2 regions of the Streptomyces sp. NPDC033229 genome follow, and region 1 is predicted to be linked to the other one. Evidence: predicted binding sites of a transcription regulator. Region 1 holds the regulator's gene; the other holds the start of a gene.
What was found. Region 1 encodes HrcA, which represses chaperone genes, less so after heat shock. Its sites were predicted from a motif close to TTNGCACTCNGNNNNNCNGAGTGCNAA; they were not measured.

Region 1 (8,892 bases):
CCCCCCCCCCCCCCCACGTCCGGACGACTGAACAGCGTTTGTCAGCGCCAAGCCCGAACGCGTCGATCAAGCTTGGTGGCAGACGCCTACCGCCCGTTGAACGCGTCCTTCAACCGCGAGAACAACCCCTGCTGCCCCGGCTTACCGTGCCGACCCGGGGGACGACCCCCGGACCCCCAGCCGGACGCCTACCGCCCGTTGAACGCATCCTTCAACCGCGAGAACAACCCCTGCTGCCCCGGCTTGAACTCGCCCATGGGGCGCTCCTCGCCGCGCAGCTTCGCGAGCTGTCGCAGCAGGTCCTCCTGCTGCGGGTCGAGCTTGGCGGGGGTGGTCACCTCGACGTGCACGACGAGGTCACCGCGGCCGCCGCCGCGCAGGTGCGTGACACCGCGCTGGTGCAGCGGGATCGACTGGCCGGACTGGGTGCCGGGCCGGATGTCGATCTCCTCGATGCCGTCCAGGGTCTCCAGCGGCACCTTCGTGCCGAGGGCCGCGGCCGTCATCGGGATGGTGACCGTGCAGTGCAGATCGTCGCCGCGCCGCTGGAACGTGCTGTGCGGGATCTCGTGGATCTCCACGTACAGGTCACCGGCCGGGCCGCCGCCGGGGCCGACCTCGCCCTCGCCCGCGAGCTGGATGCGGGTGCCGTTGTCGACACCGGCCGGGATCTTCACGGTCAGGGTCCGCCGCGACCGGACGCGGCCGTCGCCGGCGCACTCCGGGCACGGGGTCGGCACCACGGTGCCGAAGCCCTGGCACTGCGGGCACGGCCGGGAGGTCATGACCTGACCGAGGAAGGACCGGGTGACCTGCGAGACCTCGCCGCGACCGCGGCACATGTCACAGGTCTGGGCGGACGTGCCGGGGGCCGCGCCCTCGCCGCTGCACGTGGTGCAGACGACGGCCGTGTCGACCTGGATCTCCTTGGTCGTCCCGAAGGCGGCCTCGTCGAGGGTCACTTCGAGCCGGATCATGGCGTCCTGGCCGCGCCGCGTGCGCGACCGGGGGCCGCGCTGCGAGGCCTGTCCGAAGAAGGCGTCCATGATGTCGGAGAAGTTGCCGAAGCCCGCGCCGAAGCCGCCCGCGCCACCGGCGCCGCCCGAGGAGGACAGCGGGTCGCCGCCGAGGTCGTAGACCTGCTTCTTCTGCGGGTCGGAGAGCACCTCGTAAGCGGCGTTGATCTCCTTGAACCGCTCCTGGGTCTTCGGGTCCGGATTCACGTCCGGGTGCAACTCGCGGGCGAGTCGACGGAAGGCCTTCTTGATCTCGTCCTGCGAGGCATCACGCCGTACGCCCAGGACCGCGTAGTAGTCCGTGGCCACTTACGACTCCGCCAGGATCTGTCCGACGTAACGTGCCACTGCGCGTACCGCTCCCATCGTTCCGGGGTAGTCCATGCGGGTCGGTCCGACCACGCCGAGTTTGGCGACTGCCTCGTCGCCCGAACCGTAGCCGACGGCCACGACCGATGTGGAGGTCAGCCCCTCGTGAGCGTTCTCATGACCGATGCGAACGGTCATGCCCGAGTCCTTGGCCTCACCCAGGAGCTTGAGCAGCACGACCTGCTCCTCCAACGCCTCCAGCACGGGCCGGATCGTCAGCGGGAAGTCATGCCCGAAACGGGTGAGATTGGCGGTGCCGCCGATCATCAGCCGTTCCTCGGTCTCCTCGACCAGGGTCTCCAGCAGGGTCGCGAGGACCGTAGAAACGGTTCCTCGGTCGTCCTGCTCGAAGGACTCGGGAAGGTCCTGCACCAGCTGCGGCACATCCGCGAAGCGCCGCCCCACGACCCGGCTGTTGAGCCGTGCCCGCAGGTCCGCGAGCGAGGTCTCGCCGATCGGCGCCGGGCAGTCGACCATGCGCTGCTCGACGCGTCCGGTGTCCGTGATCAGCACGAGCATCACACGGGCCGGGGCGAGTGAGAGCAATTCCACATGCCGCACCGTCGAGCGGGTCAGCGACGGGTACTGCACCACGGCGACCTGCCGGGTCAGCTGCGCCAGCAGCCGGACGGTGCGCGCCACGACGTCGTCCAGGTCGACGGCGCCGTCCAGGAAGTTCTGGATCGCGCGCCGCTCGGGCGAGGACAGCGGCTTGACGCCGGCCAGCTTGTCGACGAAAAGGCGGTAGCCCTTGTCGGTCGGGATGCGGCCCGCGCTCGTGTGGGGCTGGGCGATGAAGCCCTCGTCCTCCAGCGCGGCCATGTCGTTGCGCACGGTGGCCGGGGACACGCCCAGCCGGTGCCGCTCGGTGAGGGCCTTGGAGCCGACGGGCTCCTCGGTGCCCACGTAATCCTGGACGATGGCGCGCAACACCTCGAGCCTTCGTTCGCTCAGCACCGCGCGCACCTCCCAGTCCAGCCGTCTCACGGGGTCGTCCCTGGCACTCGAAGGTCACGAGTGCCAAATCCCTCCCGCCAGTGTACGGCCGGGTACTACGGCCAGGGCAAGGGCCGTCCCGCCGCGCGCCTCCCTGGCGGGCAAACCGTACCGTGCTCCGGCTAGCGTCTCGGTATGGAAAATCATGGGCAATGGGGCGCGCGGGAGCGCTGGGAGCCGCTCGCGCCGGGGATCGCGCGCCGCAGGATGCCGGTCTGGGACTGCACGATCGGGGCCGTCGCCGGGCCTGACGGGGTGCTGCTGGTGGACACCGGCTCGTCCCTGCGGGAGGGCGCGGAGATCCGTCGGGAGGTCGAGGAGCTCTTCGGCCGCCGCGTGACGCATATCGCTCTCACGCACGCGCACTTCGACCATGTGCTGGGCACCGCCGCCTTCGCGGGCGCGCAGGTGTACGGGGCCATGGGCATCGACACGGCGCTCCGCGACGGGGAAGAGGTGCGCACGAGCGCGGTGCGGCAGGGGGTGGACCCCGATGCCGCCGAGGAGGCGGCCGATCTGCTCGTGCGCCCGCACCATCTGGTCTCCGGCGAGCTGACCCTGGACCTGGGCGGCGGCCGACGGGCGCTGCTCGCGGACGTGGGGCCAGGGCACACGGCGCACGATCTGGCGGTGCTGGTCACGGACTCCGGTGGCGCTCCGGAGGTCGTCTTCTGCGGGGATCTGGTCGAGGAGTCCGGTGAACCGCAGGCGGGCTCGGACGCGCTGCCCGAGCAGTGGCCCGCGGCGCTGGACGCGCTGCTGGCGCTCGGCGGCGAGGACGCGATCTACGTGCCGGGGCACGGCGCGGTGGTGGATGCCGGGTTTGTCCGTGCGCAGCGTGACGCGCTGGCGCTGCGTTTCGGCGTGTCGTAACGCCGGTAGCGCGCTTTTTCCTATGGTCGGGCTGGTGCGCGGCAGAGGTCGCGTGCTTCCGGGCACCCCCGGCCCCCGGATCCCCCGACCGGAACGGCTCCATGCGCAGCAGACAGTACGGCCCCGACCTGACCCCTCCGTGGAAGAAGACCGCCCCCGCTCCCGAGGTCCCGGCCGACCCCGACCTCGTGGTCGAGGAGGTCACGACGGGCTTCTGCGGGGCCGTGGTCCGCTGCGAGAAAACGGCGCAGGGCCCGACGGTCACCCTGGAGGACCGCTTCGGCAAGCACCGGGTCTTCCCGATGGAGCCGCGCGGCTTCCTCCTGGAGGGCCGGGTCGTCACGCTCGTACGCCCGGGTCCCTCAAGCCCCCGCGCGCCCCAGCGGACCGCCTCGGGCTCGGTGGCCGTGCCCGGGGCCCGGGCACGGGTGGCCCGGGCCGGGCGCATCTACGTCGAGGGGCGGCACGACGCGGAGCTCGTGGAGCGGGTGTGGGGTGACGACCTGCGCATCGAGGGCGTGGTCGTGGAGTACCTGGAGGGCATCGACGACCTCCCCGCCATCGTCCGCTCCTTCGCCCCCGCCCCGGACGCGCGCCTGGGGGTCCTGGTCGACCACCTCGTGCCGGGCTCGAAGGAGTCGCGGATCGCGGCGCAGGTCACGGGCGCGGACGTGCTGGTCGTCGGCCACCCGTACATCGACGTGTGGGAGGCGGTGAAGCCGTCCTCGGTGGGCATCGCGGCGTGGCCGCGCGTACCGCGCGGCGAGGACTGGAAGACGGGCGTGTGCCGGGCACTGGGCTGGCCGGAGAACACGGGGGCCGCGTGGCAGCGGATCCTGGGGTCGGTGCGCTCGTACAAGGACCTGGAGCCGCAGCTGTTGGGGCGGGTGGAGGAGCTGATCGATTTCGTGACGGCGCCCTGAGAATTCTCAGCCCGTCCGGCGATCGAGGGCCGGGGCCCGGGGCGGAGCCCCGGACCCCGGGGCCTCAGTCCACCAGGTCCCGCACCACGCCATCGGCGAGCAGCCGCCCCCGCAGGGTCAGGACCGCGCGGCCCTGCTCGTACGGGCCGGGGTCCAGCAGGCCGTCCGCCAAGGCACGCGCGGCCGCTGCCGCTCCGGCCGGCTTCAGCAAGGACAGCGGGCAACCGTCGATCAGTCGCAGTTCCAGCAGGATCCGCTCGACCCGCTGGTCCTCCTCCGGCAGGACCTCGCGGCCCGCCCCCGGGGAGCGTCCCTCGGTCAGCGCCTGCGCGTACGCGCCCGGGTGCTTGACGTTCCACCACCGCACGCCCCCCACGTGCGAGTGCGCCCCGGGGCCCGCGCCCCACCAGTCGGCGCCGCGCCAGTACAGCTCGTTGTGGCGGCAGCGGCCGGCCTCGGTGGTGGCCCAGTTGGAGACCTCGTACCAGCCGAAGCCGGCGGCGGTGAGCATCTCCTCGGCGATGAGATAGCGGTCGGCGTGGACGTCGTCGTCGGTCATCGGGACCTCGCCGCGGCGGATGCGCCGGGCGAGCTGGGTGCCCTCCTCGACGATCAGGGCGTAGGCCGAGACATGGTCCGGGCCCGCGCCGATCGCGGCGGACAGCGAGGCCCGCCAGTCGTCGTCGGACTCCCCCGGGGTGCCGTAGATCAGGTCCAGGTTGACGTGCTCGAAGCCGGCCGCCCGGGCCTCGGCGACGCATGCCTCCGGGCGGCCCGGGGTGTGCGTGCGGTCCAGGATCTGCAGGACGTGCGGGCGGGCGCTCTGCATGCCGAAGGAGATCCGGTTGAAACCGCCCTCGCGCAGCTCCGCCAGGTAGGCCGGGTCGACGGAGTCCGGGTTGGCCTCGGTGGTGATCTCCGCGCCCTCGGCGAAGCCGAACTCGTCGCGGATCGCGGCCAGCATCCGTACGAGGTCGGCGGCGGGCAGCAGGGTCGGGGTGCCGCCCCCGACGAAGACGGTCTCCACGGGGCGGGGGTCGTCGCCCAGTACCTTCCGCGCGAGCCGGATCTCCTCGGTGAGGGTCTCGGCGTAGTTGTCCCGGGAGGCCAGTGCGCCGCCGGAGCCGCGCAGCTCACTGGCGGTGTAGGTGTTGAAGTCGCAGTACCCGCAGCGTGTCGCGCAGTACGGCACGTGCAGATAGAACCCGAGCGGCCGTGCTCCCGCGCCCTCCAGGGCGTGCCGGGGCAGGGCCCCGTCCTCGGGCATGGGCTCACCATCAGGCAGTACGGAAGGCATGCGTCCATTGTCCGGCATGCCGCCGGTAGGCCCGCCCGGTGAGGGCGGGCCGGTGCGTCAGCCCTCCCTCGCCCCCTCGTACATCTCCTCGATCAGGGCCTTGTACTCACGCTCGACCACCGGCCGCTTGAGCTTGAGGCTCGGCGTCAGCTCGCCGTGCTCGACGTCCAGGTCACGCGGCAGCAGCCGGAACTTCTTGATCGTCTGCCAGCGCTGCAGGCCCTCGTTCAGCCGTCGCACATAGCCTTCGATCAGCTCCTCGGCCTCCTTGGTGGCGACCACCTCGGCGTACGACTTGCCCTCCAGGCCGTGCTCGGAGGCCCAGGTCATCAGCGTCGGCTCGTCGAGGGCGATGAGGGCGCTGCAGAAGTTACGGTCCGCCCCGTACACCAGGATGTTGGAGACGAACGGGCACACGGCCTTGAACTGGCCCTCGACCTCGGCCGGCGCGACGTACTTGCCGCCCGAGGTCTTGATCAGGTCCTTCTTCCGGTCCGTGATCCTCAGGAAGCCGTCCGGGGACAGCTCGCCGATGTCGCCGGTGTGGAACCAGCCGTCGGACTCCAGCACCTCCGCCGTCTTCTCGGGCTGGCCGTGGTAGCCCTCCATGACGCCGGGGCCGCGCAGCAGGATCTCGCCGTCGTCCGCGATACGGACCTCCGTGCCGGGCAGCGGCTTGCCGACCGTGCCGGTGCGGTACGCCTCGCCGGGGTTGACGAAGCTGGCGGCGCTGGTCTCGGTGAGGCCGTAGCCCTCCAGGATGTGGATGCCGGCGCCGGAGAAGAAGTAGCCGATCTCGGGGGCGAGGGCGGAGGCGCCGGAGACGCAGGCGCGCATCCGGCCGCCGAACGCCTCACGGATCTTGGAGTAGACGAGGGCGTCGGCGACCTTGTGCTTGGCGGTGAGCCCGAAGGGGGCGGTCTTGCTCCCGGTGCGGCGGAAATTGTCCTGCGAGACCTTGGCGTACTCGCGGGCGACCTCCGCGGCCCACTGGAAGATCTTGTACTTGGCACCGCCGCCCGCGCGGGCCTTGGCGGCGACGCCGTTGTAGACCTTCTCGAAGACGCGCGGCACGGCGGCCATATAGGTGGGCCGGACGATCGGCAGATTGTCGATGATCTTGTCGACCCGGCCGTCCACGGCGGTGACGTGTCCGACGCTGATCTGCCCGGCGGTCAGCACCTTGCCGAAGACGTGCGCGAGCGGCAGCCACAGATACTGCACGTCGTCGGGGAGCACCAGGTCGGTGGCCTGGATCGCCCGGGCCATGTACGACCAGCAGTCGTGCGGCAGCCGTACGCCCTTGGGACGGCCGGTGGTGCCGGAGGTGTAGATGAGGGTGGCGAGCTGGTCGGCGCGCAGGGCGCCGACGCTGTCCCGCACGGCGTCGGGGTGCTTGCGCAGGTGCTCGGCGCCCCGCCGCTCCAGCTCCGCCAGGGAGAGCACCCAGCCCTCGGGGTCGCCGTCGGCGGGGACGGCGTCCTCGGCGTTGATCACGACGACATGGGCGAGGTCGGGCAGCTCACCCCGGCGCTGCCGGGCCTTGGCGAGCTGAGCGGCGTCCTCGGCGATGAGCACCCGGCTCTCCGAGTCGGAGAGGATGAAGGCCGTCTCGTCGACGTTGGTGCTGGGGTAGATCGTGGTGGTCGCGGTGCCGGCACAGAGCACGCCGAGGTCCGCCAGGATCCACTCGACCCGGGTGGAGCAGGCGAGCGCGACCCGCTGCTCGGGGCGCACCCCGAGGTCGAGGAGGCCGGCGGCGATGGCGAAGACCCGCTCGGCCGCGCCGCCCCAGGTGAGCGAGGCCCAGGTGTCGGGACCCTCGCCGGAGGCGGCGGGCACCGGGTAGCGGTACGCCTCCGCGTCCGGGGTCGTCCCGACACGGTCGAGGAAGAGGGTCGCCACGGAGGGCGGCCGGCTCTCGATCAAGGTCTGTGTCTCGGTCACGGCATCCTCCGGGGGCCCGCACTTCACTGTGGTGACTCGTGAGTAACCTTCCAAACTGTGATCAGAGTAGAGCCCGCACCGCCACCACGTAAGGGGCTGTGGACGACGGGTTCAAGCTGTGACCACAGTGGTAAGTGTCATATGCACACACCACTCATGAGCAGCCCTTTTCCGGCCCGCATCAGGCGCGAATTCCGGTCCGTACCGGGGCGCGGACGCACCGAAAGGCGCCCGCCCCCTCCAGGGGGGCGGGCGCCTTCGGCCGGGCGGCGGGAGCCGCCGCGGCTACTTCCCGTGCACGCGGAGGCTACTTCTTGCCCTTCTCCGCGCCGTCGGAGTCCGAGGACAGCACCGCGATGAAGGCCTCCTGCGGGACCTCCACGCTGCCGACCATCTTCATCCGCTTCTTGCCTTCCTTCTGCTTCTCCAGCAGCTTGCGCTTACGGGAGATGTCGCCGCCGTAGCACTTGGCGAGGACGTCCTTGCGGATCGCGCGGACCGTCTCACGGGCGATGACCCGCGAGCCGATGGCGGCCTGGATCGGCACCTCGAAGTTCTGCCGCGGGATCAGCTCGCGCAGCTTGGCGACGAGCCGCACGCCGTACGCGTACGCCTTGTCCTTGTGCGTGATGGCGGAGAACGCGTCCACCTTGTCGCCGTGCAGCAGGATGTCGACCTTGACCAGGCTGGCCTGCTGCTCGCCGGTGGGCTCGTAGTCGAGGGAGGCGTAACCGCGGGTCTTGGACTTCAGCTGGTCGAAGAAGTCGAAGACGATCTCGGCGAGCGGCAGGGTGTAGCGCAGCTCGACGCGGTCCTCGGAGAGGTAGTCCATGCCCAGCAGCGAGCCGCGGCGGGACTGGCAGAGCTCCATGATCGCGCCGACGAACTCGTTGGGCGCGAGGATCGTCGACTTCACCACCGGCTCGTGCACCTCGGCGATCTTCCCCTCGGGGAACTCGCTCGGGTTGGTGACGATGTGCTCGGTGCCGTCCTCCATGTTGACCCGGTAGACCACGTTCGGCGCGGTCGCGATGAGGTCCAGGCCGAACTCCCGCTCCAGCCGCTCGCGGATCACGTCCAGGTGCAGCAGACCGAGGAAGCCGACGCGGAAGCCGAAGCCGAGCGCGGCCGAGGTCTCCGGCTCGTAGACAAGGGCGGCGTCGTTGAGCTGGAGCTTGTCGAGGGCCTCGCGCAGCTCGGGGTAGTCCGAGCCGTCCAGCGGGTACAGGCCCGAGAACACCATCGGCTTGGGGTCCTTGTAGCCGCCCAGGGCCTCGGTGGCGCCGTTGTGCAGGGAGGTGATCGTGTCACCGACCTTGGACTGCCGGACGTCCTTCACACCGGTGATGATGTAACCCACCTCACCGACGCCGAGGCCGTCGGAGGCCGTCATCTCGGGCGAGGAGACACCGATCTCCAGCAGCTCGTGGGTGGCGCCGGTCGACATCATCTTGATGCGCTCGCGCTTCTT
Region 2 (8,892 bases), on a different contig from region 1:
CTCGACGCCAGCGAGTGCCCGCCGACGTTCAACACCGACCCGGCCGAGGTCGTCGGATTGATCGCGGGCGGCCCGTCCGCCCTGGTCCGGGCCGTCGAAGGGGCCGAGGACAGCGCGGAGCTGGCCGCCGCGGACCTCGCCGCGCTCGGCATCGGGCCGACCGACACCGTCGTCGGCGTCTCCGCCTCCGGCCGCACGCCGTACGCGATCGGGGCCGTCGCGTACGCGCGGCGGGCCGGGGCGCTCACCGTCGGCCTGGCGTGCAACGCGGATTCGGCGCTCGGCGCCGCCGCCGAGCACGCCGTCGAGATCGTCGTCGGGCCGGAACTGCTCACCGGCTCGACCCGGCTGAAGGCCGGCACCGCCCAGAAGCTGGTGCTCAATATGTTCTCGACCATCACGATGATCCGGCTCGGCAAGACGTACGGGAATCTGATGGTCGACGTCCGCGCCTCGAACGAGAAGCTGCGGGCCCGTTCCCGGCACATCGTCGCGCTCGCCACGGGCGCCTCCGACGAGGAGATCGAGGCGGCGCTCGGCGCGACCGGCGGCGAGGTGAAGAACGCGATCCTCGTCCTCCTCGGCCGCGTCGACGGCCCCACGGCCACGCGCCTGCTGGCCGATTCCAAGGGCCACTTGCGCGCCGCGCTCGACGCGACGCGGGGCTGAGGCCGCCCGCCCGCCGAAAAACGCCCGAGGGCGGCACCCCCGCGATGGGGGTGCCGCCCTCGGCACGTACTGCTGGAACAGCTGATCCTCGAAAGGGTCAGAAGTCCATGTCACCGCCCGGCATGCCGCCCGGGGCGCCGCCCGCGGCGGCCTTCTCCGGCTTGTCGGCGATGACGGCCTCGGTGGTGAGGAACAGCGCGGCGATGGACGCGGCGTTCTGCAGGGCGGAACGCGTGACCTTCGCCGGGTCGATGATGCCCTCGGCGATCATGTCCACGTACTCACCGGTCGCGGCGTTGAGACCGTGGCCGACGGGCAGGTTGCGGACCTTCTCGACGATGACGCCACCCTCGAGACCACCGTTGACGGCGATCTGCTTGAGCGGGGCCTCCAGGGCGAGCTTCACGGCGTTGGCGCCGGTCGCCTCGTCACCCTCGAGCTCGAGCTTCTCGAAGACCGCGGAGGCCTGGAGCAGGGCCACGCCACCACCGGCGACGATGCCCTCCTCGACGGCGGCCTTCGCGTTGCGAACGGCGTCCTCGATGCGGTGCTTGCGCTCCTTGAGCTCGACCTCGGTCGCGGCACCGGCCTTGATGACGGCCACGCCGCCGGCCAGCTTCGCGAGGCGCTCCTGGAGCTTCTCGCGGTCGTAGTCCGAGTCGCTGTTGTCGATCTCGGCGCGGATCTGGTTGACGCGGCCCTGGACCTGGTCGCTGTCACCGGCACCGTCGACGATGGTCGTCTCGTCCTTGGTGATGACGACCTTGCGGGCGCGGCCGAGCAGGTCGAGACCGGCGTTCTCGAGCTTGAGGCCGACCTCCTCGGAGATGACGGTGCCACCGGTGAGGATGGCGATGTCGCCGAGCATGGCCTTGCGGCGGTCACCGAAGCCCGGGGCCTTGACGGCGACGGACTTGAAGGTGCCACGGATCTTGTTGACGACCAGGGTCGACAGGGCCTCGCCCTCGACGTCCTCGGCGATGATCAGCAGCGGCTTGCCGGACTGCATGACCTTCTCGAGGAGCGGCAGCAGGTCCTTGACCGAGCCGATCTTCGAGTTGACGATCAGGATGTACGGGTCGTCGAGCGACGCCTCCATACGCTCCATGTCGGTGGCGAAGTACGCCGAGATGTAGCCCTTGTCGAAGCGCATGCCCTCGGTGAGCTCGAGCTCGAGCCCGAAGGTCTGCGACTCCTCGACGGTGATGACGCCTTCCTTGCCGACCTTGTCCATCGCCTCGGCGATGAGCTCGCCGATCTGGGTGTCAGCGGCGGAGATGGAGGCGGTGGAGGCGATCTGCTCCTTGGTCTCCACGTCCTTGGCCTGCTCGAGCAGCGCGGCGGAGACGGCCTCGACGGCCTTCTCGATGCCACGCTTCAGCGCCATCGGGTTGGCACCGGCGGCCACGTTGCGCAGACCCTCACGGACCAGCGCCTGGGCGAGGACGGTCGCGGTCGTCGTGCCGTCACCGGCGACGTCGTCCGTCTTCTTCGCGACCTCCTTGACCAGCTCGGCGCCGATCTTCTCGTACGGGTCCTCGAGCTCGATCTCCTTGGCGATGGAAACACCATCGTTGGTGATCGTGGGGGCGCCCCACTTCTTCTCGAGGACGACGTTGCGGCCCTTGGGGCCGAGGGTGACCTTGACGGCGTCGGCGAGCTGGTTCATCCCGCGCTCGAGACCGCGCCGTGCCTCCTCGTCGAACGCGATGATCTTGGCCATGTGAAGTGGTCCTCCCAGGACGGGGTGGATTGCTCCGGACCGCGCTGGCGCCCGCGACGGACGGTCTGCACACCTGGCGGTTCCTTGCCCCGCCTGGCCTGCGGACCTCACCGACGGTCCAAATCTGTCACTCTCACTCGGAGAGTGCTAAGCCCAATGATTAGCACTCGACCCCGTCGAGTGCAAGCGGTCCGGGGGTTGTTCCACTCGCGCCAGTGGCACCTGGGGGCACCTCCCAGCGGTAGCTGGGGGCGCAAGCGCCCAAGACACGAGAGCTACCCACACGAGCGGCGGTCACACACGAGGCCCGGCCGCGCCCCGAGGCCGGGAACACGAAGGGCCCGTACCTCCCCCTGGAGGTACGGGCCCTTCGGCGAGCCGATTGAGCCTAGGTGGTCGATGCGCCGAGATCAGCCGACCGCCAGCTTGACCATGTCCGCCTGCGGACCCTTCTGACCCTGCGAGATCTCGAACTCGACTCGCTGCCCCTCCTCGAGGGTGCGGTAGCCGTCCATCTGAATCGCGCTGTAGTGGACGAAAACATCCGCACCACCGTCGACCGCGATGAAGCCGTACCCCTTCTCCGCGTTGAACCACTTGACGGTGCCCTGAGCCATGCCTAACTCCCCTATTACTGGCCCTTGCGCAGGACCGCACTTCGCGGACCCGGGTCAGACCTCACCCTCCGACAGTCCCCTGATCTTCGACATGGGGAACCCCGGAAGATGTGCGCCGGAACGCGTCGACCGCGGCTGAATGTATCTGCACGGATGCCGTCTGCAACAGGTCACTCGGACGAGAATTCCGGGCGCGGCCGATTGGCGATAAGCGGAGAATTCCAAGGATTCCCGGGCAAGTCGGGCCGGACATAACGCAACCAACCCGACAATTCGTGCACACACTCGGCACACAACTTGACGGGTTCTCATATGCGTACGGCACTGACGCAGGAGGGGGAACGCCTCAACTGTATCGCGCTTCAACAGACGGAATCGCCCCGTCCGTTTTCCGGCCGGGGCGATTCACGGGACTTCCGCAGGAAACCTTCGAAAGGGTCAGCCGCCGGCGACCGCGGGAATGATCGAGACACCGGCGCCGTCGGGGGTCACCGCATTCAGGCCGCCTTCGAAGCGCACGTCGTCGTCATTGACGTACACATTCACGAAGCGGCGCAGCTTGCCGCTCTCGTCCAGCACGCGGGCGGCGATGCCGGGGTGGTTCTTCTCCAGGTCGGCGATGACCTCGGCGAGGGTCCCGCCCTCGGCGGAGACCTCGGCCTGACCACCGGTGTAGGTGCGCAGGATGGTGGGGATGCGAACGTTGATGCTCATGCGAATGCGCCTTCCGGCTAGAGAGACGTGAGGGGCCGACACCGGCCGTCGAGGTGCCGGGGGGCAGGGGCCCCAAGAAACGGAGGCCGCAGGCTCAGCGACCGGCCAGGCCCGCCGCGCGGAACGCGTCGAGGCTCGGGCGGATGGTCGCGGAGGGCCCGGTGGTCGGGGCGACGGCATCGAGCGTCTTCAGCCCGTCGCCCGTGTTGAGCACGACCGTCGTCAGTGCCGGATCCAGCACCCCCGCCTCGATCAGCTTCTTCGTGACGCCGACCGTCACCCCGCCCGCCGTCTCCGCGAAGATCCCCTCGGTGCGGGCCAGCAGCTTGATCGCGTCGACGATCTGCGCGTCGGTGACGTCCTCCACCGCACCGCCCGTCCGCCGCGCGATGTCGAGCACGTACGGCCCGTCGGCCGGGTTGCCGATCGCGAGGGACTTCGCGATCGTGTCCGGCTTCACCGGGCGCACCACGTCGTGGCCGTCCTTGAAGGCGCGCGAGACCGGTGAGCAGCCCTCGGCCTGGGCGCCGAAGATCTTGTACGGCCGGTCCTCGACCAGACCGAGCGCGATCAGCTCCTTGAGCCCCTTGTCGATCTTCGTGAGCTGCGAGCCCGACGCGATGGGGACGACGATCTGGTCCGGCAGCCGCCAGCCGAGCTGCTCGCAGATCTCGTACGCGAGGGTCTTGGAGCCCTCCCCGTAGTACGGGCGCAGATTGACGTTGACGAAGCCCCAGCCCTCGCCGAGCGGATCACCGATCAGCTCGGAGCAGAAACGGTTCACGTCGTCGTAGGTGCCCTCGATGCCGACGAGGTCGCCGCCGTAGACGGCGGCCATGACGACCTTGCCCGCCTCCAGGTCGTGCGGGATGAACACGCAGGACTTCAGACCCGCGCGGGCGGCCGCGGCGCCGACCGCGCCCGCCAGGTTGCCGGTGGAGGAGCAGGAGAGGGTGGTGAAGCCGAAGGCGCGGGCGGCCTCGACGGCGATGGCGACGACGCGGTCCTTGAAGGAGTGCGTGGGGTTGCCGGAGTCGTCCTTGACGTACAGACCGCCGCTCACGCCCAGCTCACGCGCGAGGTTGTCGGCCTTGACCAGCTTGGTGAAGCCGGGGTTGAGGCTCGGCTTGTCCGCGACGTCGGCGGGGACGGGCAGCAGGGGGGCGTAACGCCAGATGTTCTCCGGGCCGGCCTCGATCCGGCGGCGCAGCGCCTCGGGGTCACCGGTGGGCAGCTCGTAGGCGACTTCGAGCGGTCCGAAGCAGACGGCGCAGGCGAAGATCGGTCCGAGATCGAAGCGCTCTCCGCACTCGCGGCACGAGAGGCCGACGGCGGGTCCGAGAGCGACAGTGGTGGCGACGGTGTGCACAGCCATGAGGCGAGGCCCTTTCTCCTCATCTTCCCCGCGGCGAACGTCGCCACGGGACGGAATTGGCACCTTCCCCACCGGGAGCCTCGCGGTAGACGCAAGGCCGGCGGGAGGGTTGCCGGGGCTTCAACGGGCCGTATCCCTCTGCCCCTCTGGATGAGCGGTATGGCACTGGGCACAGCCCAGGCGTTTGTTCGCGCGACGACCCCGACATGCGATGGCCGTCCGCGTTGTTCAAGACTGTAACGGAAGGCATGGACGCTCGAACCAGTCGTCCGTACCGCGAGATGGGTCACACCCCGAACAGGCCTAAGGAGTCGTACACGTGCTGGAAGAGGTGGAGCGCTGGCTGGCCCGGCGGTCCTGGTCCGCCGCAGACCGTCCGCTCGACCGGATTCTCGCCGCCAAGCGCGGCGCCGGCACCACCGTCAGCGTCGTCCTGCCGGCGCTGAACGAGGAGGCGACGGTCGGCGCGATCGTGGCGACGATCCGCCGTGAGCTGATGACCGAGGCGGTGCCGCTGGTGGATGAACTGGTGGTGCTGGACTCCGGTTCGACCGACCGTACGGCCGTGGTCGCCGCCGCGGCCGGGGCGCGGGTCGTGCACCGGGACGAGGTGCTGCCGCGGCTGCCCGCGCTGCCCGGCAAGGGCGAGGTGCTGTGGCGGTCGCTGCTGGCGACCGAGGGCGACGTCGTCTGCTTCGTCGACGCCGATCTGCGGGACTTCTCGGCCGAGTTCGTCTCGGGCATCGTCGGGCCGCTGCTGACCGAGCCGGACGTGCACTTCGTCAAGGCGATGTACGACCGACCGCTCGGCGAGGCCGTCGGCCAGGGCGGCCGGGTGACCGAGCTGGTGGCCCGCCCGCTGCTGAATCTGCACTGGCCGCAGCTGGCCGGTTTCGTCCAGCCGCTGGGCGGTGAGTACGCGGCCCGCCGCTCGCTGCTGGAGCGGCTGCCGTTCCCCGTCGGCTACGGCGTCGAGCTCGGGCTGCTGGTGGACGCGCTGCACACGGTGGGTCTGGACGCGCTGGCCCAGGTCGACGTCGGGGTGCGCAAGCACCGGCACCAGGACGGCCGGGCGCTGGGCCGGATGGCCGCCGCGATCTACCGGACCGCGCAGCTCCGACTGGCCCGCGGCCATCTGGTGCGTCCGGCCCTGACCCAGTTCGAGCGCACCCCGGAGGGCTTCGTTCCGCGGACGTACGCGGTGGACACCGAGGAGCGGCCGCCGATGGCCGGGATACCCGAGTACGCACAGAGGCACGCCGCGTAACCGTCCGTCGTGCGTACGTTTGAGTGCTTCCCGCACTGGCAAGGCTGGCCACATGGTCGCTGAGCACGCTGCCCCGATTCTCGTCGCCTCCAACCGCGGACCCGTCTCCTACAAGCGACGCGAGGACGGCTCGCTCGCGGCGGGCCGGGGCGGGGGCGGGCTGGTTTCGGGGCTCAGCGCGATCGGCACCGACGCCGGGGCCCTGTGGGTGTGCTCCGCCCTCGGTGACGGCGACCGCGAGGCCGTCCGGCGTACCGGCGGCAGACTGGATCCGGCCGACACCGGCGGCATGAGCGTGCGGATGCTCGACATCGCACCCGAGGTCTTCGCCGCGGCGTACAACGGCATCGCCAATTCCGTGCTGTGGTTCGTCCACCACCTGCTGTACCAGACCCCCCTGGAGCCGGATTTCGACGCGGACTTCCGCGCCCAGTGGGCGGCCTACGAGGCGTACAACGCCGCCTTCGCGGACGCGCTCGCCGAGGAGGCCGCGCCGGGCGCGATGGTCCTCGTCCAGGACTACCACCTGACCCTGGTGCCGGGCCTGCTCCGCGAGCGGCGCCCGGACCTGCGCGTCGGCCACTTCTCGCACACCCCCTGGGCCCCGCCGGACTACTTCCGGATGCTGCCGGACGACGTGGCCGAGCAGGTGCTGCGCGGCGTGCTGGGCAGTGATCGCGCCGCCTTCCTCACCCGCCGCTGGGCCGAGGCGTTCGCCGCGTGCTGCGCGGACGTGCTGGGCGCGGAGATCATGCGCGACGGCGACGGGCCGGACGGCGCCCTGTCGGTGCGCTTCGAGGGCCGGACGACCCGGCTCGGCGTGCACGGGCTGGGCGCCGACGCCGACTTCCTGCGCGAGCGGGCGCACCGCGCGGACGTCGAGGAGCGGATGGCCGCGCTGCGCGAGCAGATCGGCCCGGACCGCAAGGCGATCGTCCGCGTCGACCGCACCGAGCTGTCCAAGAACATCGTGCGCGGCCTGCGCGCCTACCGCAGGCTGCTGGAGGACCGGCCGCAGTGGCGGGGCAAGGTGGTGCACATCGCCTTCGCCTACCCCTCCCGGCAGGACCTGGCGGTCTACCGCGACTACACGGCCGCGGTGGAACAGGTCGCCCAGGAGATCAACTCCGCGTTCGGCACAGCGGATTGGCTGCCGGTCGTCCTGCACGTCAAGGACGACTTCGCCCGCTCGCTCGCCGCGTACCGCCTCGCCGACGTGGCCCTGGTCAACCCCATCCGCGACGGGATGAACCTCGTCGCCAAGGAGGTGCCGGTCGTCTCCGACCACGGCTGCGCGCTGGTGCTGTCCCGGGAGGCCGGGGCGTTCGCGGAGCTGGGCGAGGACGCGATCACCGTCAATCCGTTCGACGTGGAGGCCACGGCCCGGGCGCTGCACGAGGCCCTGCTCATGGAGCCGGCCGAGCGCGTGGAGCGCACCAAGCGGCTGGCCTCGGCGGCGACGGCGCTGCCGCCCGCGCGCTGGTTCCTGGACCAGCTGCGGGCGTTGCGGGGGTAGCCGGAACTTCGGCTTTGGCCTGGCCGGCGGTTCTTTGACCTGCGGACCATCTTTGCCGCCCTTCGCCTGGCCGGCGGCTCATTGGCCTGCGGACCATCTTTGCCGCCTGCGGCGGCGAGCGCCCTGCGGGCGCGTCCTCAAGCGCCGGACAGGCTTGATGTGGCTGAGCTCAGCCGCCAAGCCCGTCCGGCGCTTGAGGACAACCGCCGCGCAGCGGTGGTGCCGCGCACCAACAGGCGCGCTCACCCTCCCGTCAGAGAGCCAGGCGGTCCGCGAGGGCGCCGAGGAGCTCCACGACGCCGCTCGGGCCGTCGACGACGAGGTCCGCGCGCTCGGCGAGCTCGGCGACCTCCGAGCTGCCGCTGCACACGAGCGTCCCCGGCAGCCCCTCGGAGCGGAGCTTCTCGACCGCCGCGAAGGCGGCGAGGTCACCGAGGTCGTCGCCCGCGTACAGCACGGCGGACGCGTCGACCTCCCGGAGGTACTCGGCGAGGGCGACGCCCTTGTCCATGCCGGGCGGGCGCAGCTCCAGGACCATCCGGCCCGGTTCAAGGATCAGCCCGTTCCGCTCCGCGAGCTCTTCGAGCGGCCCGCGCAGCGCGTCGAACGCGGCCTGCGGGTCGGGGGCACGGCGGGTGTGGACGGCGATCGCGCGGCCGCCCTTGTTCTCGATGTGCGCGGTCTCGACCCAGGTGCCCCGCCAGCCACCGGACCGGTCCAGCACCCCGGGCAGCTCCGCCTGCACGGCCGCGACGCCCGGGTGCGGGGCGGGGGCGTGCACGGTCCCGGTGACCGCGTCCCAGCGCTCGGCGCCGTAGTGCCCCAGCACGACGAGGTGCTCAAGGCCGGGCACCCCGGCGAAGCCGCCGTAGCGGACGGCGACCCCGGCCGGGCGGCCGGTGACCACGGCGATGGAGCCGAGGAGGGGACCGAGCCGGGTGAGGGCGGGCACGGCGCCGGGGTGGGCGCGGGCCTGCTCGGGGTCCGGCACGATGTCGGCGAGCGTGCCGT

Region 2: the regulator HrcA is predicted to act here: its motif matches at 2,553-2,579, upstream of groL (chaperonin GroEL).

The regions. Positions count from the first base shown of each region.
Region 1 is NZ_JBVIQR010000008.1:55,828-64,719, reverse strand. Features, by position in the region: gene dnaJ (molecular chaperone DnaJ) at 189-1,325, opposite strand; gene hrcA (heat-inducible transcriptional repressor HrcA) at 1,326-2,342, opposite strand; gene ACZ53N_RS09835 (MBL fold metallo-hydrolase) at 2,517-3,254, shown strand; gene ACZ53N_RS09830 (DUF3097 domain-containing protein) at 3,356-4,177, shown strand; gene hemW (radical SAM family heme chaperone HemW) at 4,242-5,474, opposite strand; gene ACZ53N_RS09820 (AMP-dependent synthetase/ligase) at 5,532-7,421, opposite strand; gene lepA (translation elongation factor 4) at 7,729-8,892, opposite strand, start outside.
Region 2 is NZ_JBVIQR010000022.1:4,977-13,868, forward strand. Features, by position in the region: gene murQ (N-acetylmuramic acid 6-phosphate etherase) at 1-669, shown strand, start outside; gene groL (chaperonin GroEL) at 767-2,392, opposite strand; gene ACZ53N_RS20065 (cold-shock protein) at 2,803-3,009, opposite strand; gene ACZ53N_RS20070 (MoaD/ThiS family protein) at 3,448-3,723, opposite strand; gene thrC (threonine synthase) at 3,818-5,098, opposite strand; SAM riboswitch class I at 5,115-5,255, opposite strand; gene ACZ53N_RS20080 (glucosyl-3-phosphoglycerate synthase) at 5,418-6,365, shown strand; gene ACZ53N_RS20085 (alpha,alpha-trehalose-phosphate synthase (UDP-forming)) at 6,418-7,881, shown strand; gene otsB (trehalose-phosphatase) at 8,135-8,892, opposite strand, start outside.